DNA from 3 places in the Isoptericola sp. NPDC019482 genome. Region 3 is predicted to be linked to each of the others. Evidence: riboswitches for the same ligand, from Rfam matches in the RefSeq annotation. Region 3 holds a riboswitch; each other region holds the start of a gene.
The links. Region 3 has a riboswitch for cyclic di-AMP ahead of ABZ493_RS16230 (M15 family metallopeptidase). Riboswitches for the same ligand answer to the same signal wherever they lie in the genome.
Positions count from the first base shown of each region.

Region 1: another riboswitch for cyclic di-AMP. It lies ahead of ABZ493_RS13060 (C40 family peptidase); the one in region 3 lies ahead of ABZ493_RS16230 (M15 family metallopeptidase).
Region 2: another riboswitch for cyclic di-AMP. It lies ahead of ABZ493_RS18905 (C40 family peptidase); the one in region 3 lies ahead of ABZ493_RS16230 (M15 family metallopeptidase).

Region 1 covers NZ_JBEYBQ010000018.1:7,667-10,916, reverse strand. Annotated here, with positions in the region: gene ABZ493_RS13065 (M15 family metallopeptidase) at 1-449, opposite strand, end outside; gene ABZ493_RS13060 (C40 family peptidase) at 561-1,382, opposite strand; cyclic di-AMP (ydaO/yuaA leader) riboswitch at 1,382-1,535, opposite strand; gene ABZ493_RS13055 (F510_1955 family glycosylhydrolase) at 1,684-2,640, opposite strand; gene ABZ493_RS13050 (DUF305 domain-containing protein) at 2,729-3,250, opposite strand, start outside.
Region 2 covers NZ_JBEYBQ010000039.1:10,737-13,986, reverse strand. Annotated here, with positions in the region: gene serC (phosphoserine transaminase) at 1-639, opposite strand, end outside; gene ABZ493_RS18910 (metal-dependent transcriptional regulator) at 786-1,505, shown strand; cyclic di-AMP (ydaO/yuaA leader) riboswitch at 1,619-1,813, shown strand; gene ABZ493_RS18905 (C40 family peptidase) at 1,817-2,599, shown strand; cyclic di-AMP (ydaO/yuaA leader) riboswitch at 2,791-2,977, shown strand; gene ABZ493_RS18900 (C40 family peptidase) at 2,978-3,250, shown strand, end outside.
Region 3 covers NZ_JBEYBQ010000028.1:13,704-16,953, forward strand. Annotated here, with positions in the region: gene ABZ493_RS16220 (HXXEE domain-containing protein) at 1-262, opposite strand, end outside; gene ABZ493_RS16225 (TetR/AcrR family transcriptional regulator) at 338-973, shown strand; cyclic di-AMP (ydaO/yuaA leader) riboswitch at 1,077-1,233, shown strand; gene ABZ493_RS16230 (M15 family metallopeptidase) at 1,454-2,209, shown strand; gene ABZ493_RS16235 (hypothetical protein) at 2,262-2,726, shown strand; gene ABZ493_RS16240 (thioredoxin domain-containing protein) at 2,865-3,250, shown strand, end outside.

The DNA.
Region 1 (3,250 bases), on a different contig from region 3:
TCGGGTTCCGGCTCCGGTGCGGGCTCGGGTTCCGCCTTCGGCTCCGGAGCGGGTGCCGGAGTGATCTTCACGCGATCGACGCGTTCCTCGGCGCGCGAGATCTTCGCCGACCGGTCGACCACGATCGGCGGCGCGGCGGGGACTTCAGTGCGGGCCGCCGGGTCGGAGGTGGTCTCTTGTGTCGTCGTGCGTTCGATGGCGGAGGCCCGGCGGCTGCTGTCGTTGTCGGCGGTGGCCACGGTGAACGAGGTCGTGGCCGTCACGGCGATCGCGAGTCCGATGCCGGGGCCGAGGGGCAGGCGGCGGGCCGGGCGCAGGGTTCGCCGGCGGGCTGCGCGTGTGGCGGACGGCAGGAGGCTGGCGTGTCGTCCCTTGGAGTGGCGTTCGCTGCGGCTGGATGGCCTGCCGGAGGAATCGGCAGACGGGTTCTGGGTGTGGGCGTGCTTCATCTGAGTCCTTTTTGCGGCAGAGTGGTCGCGTGGCTCATGCGGGCAGACGTCGGTCTGCCCCACGTGCGCTCGACCCTGCGCGGCGCGAGCTCGTGCAGGGTCGAGCGATCGTCAACTCATCCGCAAGAAGGTCGGGTTGTCCTGCCAGATCGACCGGTACCGGACCGTCTTTCCGGGGACCGGAGCCTCGACCTGCATGTCACCGCCGGCGTAGATGGCGATGTGGCCGGGGCTCCAGATCAGGTCACCCGGCTGTGCTTCCTCGCGCGAGACGACCGTGCCAGCGTCGCGCTGGCCCGAGGAGGTCCGCGGGATGGAGATGCCCGCCTCGGCGTACACGTACGACGTGAACCCGGAGCAGTCGAAGCCGGATGGGGTCGACCCGCCCCACTGGTAGGGGACCCCGAGGTACTGCATCGCGATCTCCACGATCGCTGAACCGTTGGCCGCGTCCGGGATGTCGGGGGCCGCTTCCTGCGTGGGCCCTGCCTCGGCCGGTCCGGGGGCCGCGGCGGCGCGCTCAGCGGGCTGGCCGTCAGCGTCGGCTTCCGGGCCCGGAGCAACCTCCGGCTCCGGCGCGGGCTCGGGTTCCGGTTCGGGTGCGGGCGTGATCGTGCCCACCGCTGTCTTCTCCACGGTCAGGACGGCGTCAGCAGGCACCGCGACGGCAGGCGCCGCCGTCAGTGCCTGGCGGGCCTGGGCAGTGATGGCATCGAGCCCGGCCGCGCTCAGCGCCTTGCCGTGGTCGGTGGCAGTCTCGGCTCCAGCGGGAGCGCCGAGTGTCGAGACGAGCACTCCCGAGCCGGCCAGGGCCAGCGCCCCGCGGCGTGCGACGGTGCTCACGCTCGTTCCGGCAGCCCGCGTCAGCGTGGTCAGTGGGGTGATCGGGGCGCGAGCGGCGCGATGGCGCCCGCGAGGAATCGGTGAAGCCATGGTCATCTCCTGACGCCTGCGAGGTTAGCTGTCGGGTTCGGGTCGGAGACTGACCCGGCCGGCGGGAAGATCCCGTCCGGCTTCACCCCGAGGACGCCGCAGCGCCCGTGAGTGGGTCCCCCGTCCCTGTCATGACGTGTGCGTGTTGCCCAAAGCGGTGACAGGGCTCGGCGTCCGCTCGGGCGCCTCGCAGGGCTGCGAGGTGGGGAGAACATACCCCGCGTCGCCCCCAATGTCACGGATTGATAACAGTGCCGGAGGCAAGCGTCGGGGGCCGGCGTCGGCGCGCTCGTCCGCGGCCTCATGAGATCTCCACCAGCGACACCCATGTGGCACCAAGATCCGGGCTGGACATGATGCGCTTCTCGGTGGCGACTACCAGATTCGTTGTGGCATCGGGGCTTGGGGCGGTCGTCATGGCCTCGATCGCTCCGCCTGCGGCGGTGCCGTGCGACCGCCAGCCGGTGGCGGACGGTGTAGCCGTCCAAACGAGGCCGTTGGTGTCGATCCCGACGATGTCCCCGCTCGCTTGGGTGTCCACGAAGACCAGTAGCGGAGCATCCGCGAGCTTGGAGAAGGACCGGGCCCCGTCCTGGCTGATCTGCACACCATCGGGTGTCGTCGCGAGAATCTGGTCCGGATCGTCGGCGAGGAACGCCAGGTCGTGGGCCGGGATCGTCGCGCCGCGATCCCAGGTCTGGCCGGCGTCGTTGCTCAGGAACATGGTGGAGCTGGCCGAATCCAGGCCGGCGATGCGTTCCGCCCCTGAGTCACTGGTTGCGGTGAGGGCATGGAAGTCGACCTCGCCACCCAGGGACACCGACTCCCAGGTCTGGGCGCCGTCGGTGCTGCGGATGAGCCCGAGGTTCGGCGTGGCGAGGTCGGGTGCCTCGCCGGGGCCGGGATGGCCGGATGCCAGGAGGTCGCCGTCAGGGGCGAGCGTCATGCCCATCGTGTCCTGCATGCCGGAGCCGATGCGTTGCGGGGCGGCCTCGTCCCTCGCGGGCGGAGTGGTCGGGTCCGGCAATGCCCAGACCCCTGTGTGGGTGGCCGCGTACAGGGAACGGTCCTGCTCGTCGAAGACGAGGGCATGTAGGTGGGAGAAGTCGGCCCGGCTCAACGAGGTGCCGGAAGCCGTCGCCGCACCGCCCGACTGGGCCGGGGACGAGTCGCCCGGCGGCGTGGAGCAAGCGGTCAGGGTGAGCAGCAACACGACGGTCGCTGGGATGCGGGCGGGTATGCGGGCAGGGGAGATCATCACACGTCCTAGCGCGCTCGAGGATGGGAGGAGCGAACCGAGATGGTGCGCCGGCGTCGATGACGGCCGGCGCACCACCTCCTTCTGGTTACTTCTCGGACAGGAGCTCGTCCATCGTGGAGATCTCTGCCTGCTGGGTCTCGACGATGCGCTCTGCCATGGCGACCGCGTCCGAGTTCTCGCCCGCGTCCACCTCGGTCTGTGCCATCGCGACGGCGCCCTGGTGGTGGGAGATCATCTGCGACAGGAAGAGCCGGCCAGCCTCGGAGCCGCTGGCGTTCTCAAGGGCTTCCATGTCGTCGGCGCTCATCATCCCGTTCGTGGACCCGTGGTCCATCGAACCCATGGAGTCCATCGAGCCGGACTCGGGGACCGGTGCGCCCCACTGCTCGAGCCACTCGGTGAGCTGCTCGATCTCCGGGGCCTGGGCGTCCTTGATCTGGGCGGCGAGGTCCAAGATTCGCGGGTCGATCCCCGACTTGTCGGCGATCAGGTCCGACATCTCTACCGCCTGCTGGTGGTGCGGGATCATCATCTGCGCGAACTCGACGTCCGCATCGTTGAACGGCGCCGACTCGGCGGGCGACTGCTCCGCTGTCGGGCTCGACAT
Region 2 (3,250 bases), on a different contig from region 3:
GACCTTCTGCGGGCCGAAGTAGTAGACGTCGGTGTCCGCGACGTCGACGGGCAGCGCGCCCGCGCCCGACGTCGCGTCCACGAGCAGCAGCGCCCCGTCGCGGCGGGTCTCCGGCACCTGGCGCACCGGCGCCATGGCGCCCGTCGAGGTCTCGTTGTGCGGCGTCGCGTACACGTCGACGCCGTCGACCGGCGTGAGGTACGCCACGGTTCCGGGGTCGGCCGTCACGACGTCCGGGTCGGCGAGGAACGGCGCGCGCGTCGTCGCCGCGGCGAACTTCCCGCCGAACTCCCCGAACACGGCGTGCTGCGCGCGGCGCTCGACGAGGCACGCGGCGGCGATCTCCCAGAACGCCGACGAGCCGCCGTTCCCGAGGGCCACCTCGTACCCGTCGGGCAGGGCGAACAGCTGGCCGAGGCCCGCGCGCACCCGCCGGACCAGGTCCTTCACGGCGGGCTGCCGGTGCGACGTCCCCAGCACCGGGGACGCCGGGTCCCCCGCCGCGGCCAGCGCGGCGACCTGGGCGGGCCGCACCTTGGAGGGTCCGGAGCCGAACCGGCCGTCGACCGGCAGGAGCGACGCGGGGATGACCACGGTCGGGTGGCTCGAACGGCTCGGGTGGCTCGACGCAGCGGGCATGGTGTCTCCGGTTCCGGGGCGGGGGCGCGGTCGTCGGTGGGGCAGGGCAGGATGTCTCGCCGGGAGCGCGCACGACGGCGCCGCGCGACCCCGCCTGCGCCCACGCGTGCGAATAGACTAGGCCGCGCCGAACGACGGGAGTGGACGTGACCGACCTGATCGACACCACCGAGATGTACCTCAAGACGATCTACGAGCTCGGTGAGGAGGGCATCCCGCCGCTCCGCGCCCGCATCGCGGAGCGCCTGGGGCACTCCGGGCCGACGGTGTCGCAGACGGTGGCGCGCATGGAGCGCGACGGCCTCGTCGTCGTGACGGGCGACCGGCACCTGGAGCTCACCGAGGCCGGGCAGGCCAAGGCGACCCGCGTGATGCGCAAGCACCGCCTCGCCGAGCGGCTCCTCACCGACGTCATCAAGCTCGACTGGGAGCACGTGCACACCGAGGCGTGCCGCTGGGAGCACGTGATGAGCGACCTCGTCGAGAAGCGGCTCGTCACCCTGCTCGACCACCCGCACGCCGACCCGTACGGCAACCCGATCCCGGGGCTGTCGGAGCTGGGGGAGCAGTACCAGGACGTGCCGTTCCTCGAGGGCGTCCAGTCCCTGCCGGGCGTGCTGGAGGCGCGCCGGGCGAAGGGCCTGGCCGACGGCGACGGCGTCGAGCTGGTGCTCCAGCGGATCGCCGAGCCGCTCCAGGTGGACATCGAGCTCCTGGCCCGGCTGGCCGAGTCCGGCCTCGTGCCGGGCGCGGAGATCACCGCGCGGACCGTCGGCGACGACGTCGCGGTGGAGGTCGAGGGGTCCGGAATCGTGCTCGACCTGCCCGAGGAGCTGGCCAGGCACCTGTTCGTCGCGGGCCGCTGACCTGCGGACCGGCACCTGCGCCGGGCCGGCACGCCACATCGTGACCGCAGCGTGACATCGCCCGGGGTTGTCCGGTACGGTCGGGGCGCTCGCCGGAGTTCATCCTGCGGGCGCTCGACCGGACGCCGAATCCTGCCACCGGCCGAGCTCCACGGACATCCGCACGGCAGGAGCGGGGGACCCACTTCGGGCGTCGGTGACGACGTCCTCGGGGTGAAGCCGGACGGACCCGGTCACGGGAACGGACGGCCGGGTGTTTCTCCCACCCGAACCCGACAGCTGACCTCGCAGGCGACAGGAGAGGTAGACACGTGAGCGCACGCACGAACCACGGCCGGCACCGCGCCGCCCGTCGTCCGATCGCCCTCGCCCCGTCCGGCACCGCCGGCCGCCGTGTGGCCGTGGCCGCCGCCGCCGGTGGCCTCCTGGTCTCGACCTTCGCCAGCGCGGGTGCCGCGCAGGCCGCCCCGGTCGACACCGACGCCGCCAAGAAGCTCAGCACCGTCGACCTCGGCGCGCTGACCGACCAGGCCCGCCAGGCCCTCGAGGCCGCCCCGGTCGTCACCGTCGACGCCAAGGCCAAGGTCGACGTCGAGACGGTCACCAAGAAGATCGCGGCCAAGGCCGAGATCACGCCGGCGCCCGAGCCGGAGCCCGCGGTCGAGGAGGTCGTCGCCGACACGGCCGACGACGCGACGCGCTCCACGGAGTCGGCGTCCCGCTCCGAGGAGCGCGAGGCCGTCGCGGCCCCCGCGTCCGCGAACGGCTCCTCGATCGTCTCCATCGCGATGCGCTACGTGGGCGTCCCGTACGTCTCCGGCGGCAGCAGCCCGTCCGGCTTCGACTGCTCCGGCCTCACCCAGTACGTGTACGCGCAGGTGGGCATCAGCCTGCCGCGCACCTCGTCCGCGCAGCGCAACGCCGGCACCGTCGTCTCGGCCTCCGAGGCACAGCCGGGCGACCTCATCTGGACCCCGGGCCACGTCGCGATCTACGCCGGCGGCGGGATGCAGATCGACGCCCCGAAGCCGGGCGACGTCGTGAAGTACCGGTCGATCTGGCAGTCGAACCCCACCTTCATCCGCGTCGGCTGAGTCCGTCCGACACGTCACACCAGGCCCCGCCGTGCGCTCCGCACGGCGGGGCCTGGTCGTTCGTGGGTAACCGGTTCGACCTGGGCGAACGCGCCGTCGCGGGCGTCGTCCACAGGCGCTGTGATCGAAACGTGACATCGCCTCGCGCGTCCGCTACGGTGTCAACCACTCGGCGGGTGATCCGCCGGGTCTCGACCGGAACGCCGAGCCCTGCAGCCGGTCGGGGACCTTGACCGCACGCAGGGGCGGGGGACCCAATTTCGGGCGCCGAACCATGGCGTCCTTGGGGTGAAGTCGCACGGACCTGGTCCGTGAGGCCGGGTGTTTCTCCCACCCGAACCCGACAGCTGACCTCGTAGGCGACAGGAGAGGGAACACGTGAACGCACGTACCACGCGCGCCCGGCACCGTGCCGCGCGCCGTCCGCTCGGCGGGCTGGTCCAGAGCGTCGGCTCGTCGGTGACCGGTCGTCGGGCCGTCGTCGCCGCCGCTGCCGGCGGCCTGCTCGTCTCGACCTTCGCCAGCGCCAGTGCCGCGCAGGCGGCCCCGGTCGACGCCGAGTCGGCGAAGAAGCTCAGCACCGTCGACCTGGGCGCCCTGAGCGACCAGGCCCGCGAGGCCCTCGAGGCGGCTCCGGTCGTCACGGTCGAG
Region 3 (3,250 bases):
CGACCCAGCCGTTGGCCCTCGTCGCTCGCGAGGCCTGCCACGAGGCCAGCAAGACGAGCAGCATCAGCGGGATGTGGTAGGCGGCAAAGGTCTCTGTGGACTCGGGGCCGAAGTGCGCGGTCGCCCAACTCGCGAACCCCGGGAGCTCCTCGAGGGTGTGGATCACGTAGACCACGAAGGGCAGGAAGTACGGCAGCGGGCCCCACGAGGCGCGCGCCAGACGCTGGTCGACGGGGGACGTCTCCGGTGCGGGAGTGGTCATGACGGGCTCCTTCGTCGCGGCCCTCTAGAATATGAGGAATTACTCAGGTTTGGTACTCGCATCCACGGAGACCCGATGACGCCTGCCCCGTCCGGCCACAGCCCCCGCAAGGCGCCGAAACAGGCTCGCTCGCGGCGCACCGTGGGGCACATCCTCGCGGCGGCGGCTCGCGTTTTCGGCGAGCTGGGTTACGCCGCGACAACCACGGACCGGATCGCGCAGCGGGCCGAGGTCTCGGTCGGCTCCCTGTACCAGTACTTCCCGAACAAGGACGCGGTCCTGCACGCGCTCGCTCTCCGACACCTCGAGGAGGCCGATGCCGCGGTACGCGCCGCGTTGTCCTCTGCTGGCCGGCCACCCGCGTCGGACCGTGCATGGCTCGAGCCGTTGGTGGACGCCGTGGTTACCATCCATGCGCACGATCCCGCGCTCCAGCGCGTGATCCTGGATGAGGCCTCCCGGTCTCCTGAGCTCGTTGCCGCGTACACCGCCAGCCATGCCGCGACGGTCCGGACCGTCGCGGAGCTGCTCCTGGAGGTCCCGGGCGGTCACATTCACGACCCCGGCCAAGCGGCACTGCTCGCCGTAACGACGGTCGAGTCCGTCACGCACCGATTCGCCGGCCATGGCCAGCCTTTCGATAGCGCGACGCTCAGTGCGGAGCTCTTGGAGATGCTTACGGCCTACCTCGTGGCCAAGCGCACCTCGTGAGTGCGCACCGTTATCCGTTCGTGACTTTCGGCTGAGCGTCGGGTAGATTCGCCGCCACCCCACGACCGTGGGGACACGCCGGCGGGCGCCGAGCCCTGCCACCGCTGGTGCTGAACTGACACCTGGCAGGGACGGGGGACCCACTTTCGGGCGTCGCATCGCGGCGTCCTCGGGGTGAAGCCACGCGAGCGCGCTCGCTGGCCGGGTCAGTCTCCGACCCGAATCCGACAGCTAACCTCGCAGGCGCCAGGAGATCCCCATGCACGCTTTCCTGCGCCCTGAGCGCTCCTGTCCGTGTTCGCCTGCCTGGCGTGGTCTGCTCGTGGCCGGTGGTGCCGCGTGAAGCACGGCCGGCCCGACTCCGCCCCGCGCAGCACGACCCACCCCGATCGCTCCCGGGCGACCCGTGGTCGCCACGCCCAGGATCGCCCCGGCCGCTCCGCCGGGCCCCGCGCTGCGGCTCGCCTGCTGGGTCACGGCGTGGGCATCGTCGCCCTGGTCGCCACGACGGGTGCGTTCGCGATCACCGCGAGCGAGAGTCAGCTCGCACATGCCGAGACGCTGGACCAGCGACCCGAGGCGCGCGCACAAGCGCCGGCCGAGGCGACGCAGCGGGTCCAGGCCGCGCCTCCGGTGGTCGTCGATCGTTCGGCGAAGATCTCGCGCACCGACGAGCGTCCGTCGCGCGCCAAGATCGTCCCGGCGCCTCCGGAGCCGAAGCCGGAGCCGCCCAGCGACACGGGCGCCACCGGCGCCGACGCGTCGGCCGGCGAGGAGGCGGACGGCGCCGCGGCCGGCCCGCTTGCGGGGTGCGACGTCGAGGTGGGTACCGGGTTCGCCAACGGCCAGGTCCCGTCCGACCAGCTGTGCGCCCCGTGGGAGGGAGCCCAGGAGATCCGCGCCGATGCCGCGAGGAGCCTCGCCGCGCTGAACGAGGCGTACACGGCCCGTTTCGGCGAGTCGATGTGCCTGGCGGACGGGTACCGGTCCTACGACCAGCAGGTCGCGACCAAGGCTGCCAAGGGGTACCTCGCCGCCCAGCCGGGGTACTCCAACCACGGTTGGGGCCTTGCGGTGGACCTGTGCGCCGAGACGTACGCCGGCGAGCGGTGGGACTGGCTTGCCGAGCAGGCGCAGGACTCCGGTTGGGACAACCCGGACTGGGCGCGTCCTGGCGGGTCGAAGTACGAGCCGTGGCACTGGGAGTTCACGGACGCCGTCGCCGAGCAGTCCTGACCGAGCGGGAGGCAAAGCAGGCACAGGTTCGGGCTTTAGGATCCGTCTTGCCATGCTCGCCGTGACCCGAGACGCTGCCAGCACGACCGCGCTGCGGTACGTGCTCGCCATCGTGCTGCTCACGCTTGCGTGCGCGCTCGGCCTCACCGTGATCGACTCCGACCTGCCGGGCGCTGCGGCGTCCGGCAACGGTGCCACCGCGAGCCTGTCGGTGGCCACCACCGGCGAGGCCGCGCAGGGGCCCGCCGCTCACCCGTTCGACCTGGCCGACCGAGCCGATCTGGCCGCACTGAGTACAGCCGCCGGAGGCGCGTCGAGCGGTGGCCATCAGGACGAGGGTCTTGTTCTGCTGTGCCTGTGTGCCCTCCTCGTCGCGACGATGCTGCTTGCCGCCCATCGGCGCCCGACGCGCTGGTTGGCCGCATCTCGGCGTGACACGGAGCGTCCTGTCGTTCCCGTCGTCGGGTTCCCGCAGCGGGCGCAGGACCCGATCGACTGGGGTGTGAGCAGGACGTAGCGGAGCCGGACTGCCGTGCGATTCCTCGCGCCTCGCACGGGACCGCGTACACCCGCCCCCGGGTGGGGCGTGGGTGCGGTCTGCCTCGAGCACGGTCTCCGCGCGCCCCCGCTTCCCTTCGAACGACGAGGAATCCCCATGACCTCTCGCCGTGTGCTGCAGACCGTCCTTCTTGCCGCCGTCCTCGCGCTAGCTGGCATCGTCATCTGGCTGGTTGTGTCCGACCGCTCTTCCGGCGCAGCGCCCATCGCGTCCGGCAACGACGCGCCAGCCGTGCTGAACGACGAGACCCACGTCATCAACCAGGCCAGCGACGAGCAAGCCGTCCTCGTGGAGTTCCTCGACTTCGAGTGCGAGGCGTGCCGCGCGTTCTACCCCGCCGTCGAGCAACTGCGCGCCGACTTCCCCGACGAGCTGACACTCGCCATCCGCTACTTCCCGATCCCGTCGCACGCCAACGCCCAGAACGCCGCCCTGGCGGTCGAGGCCGCGGCACGCCAAGAGCAGCTCGAGGGCATGTACCA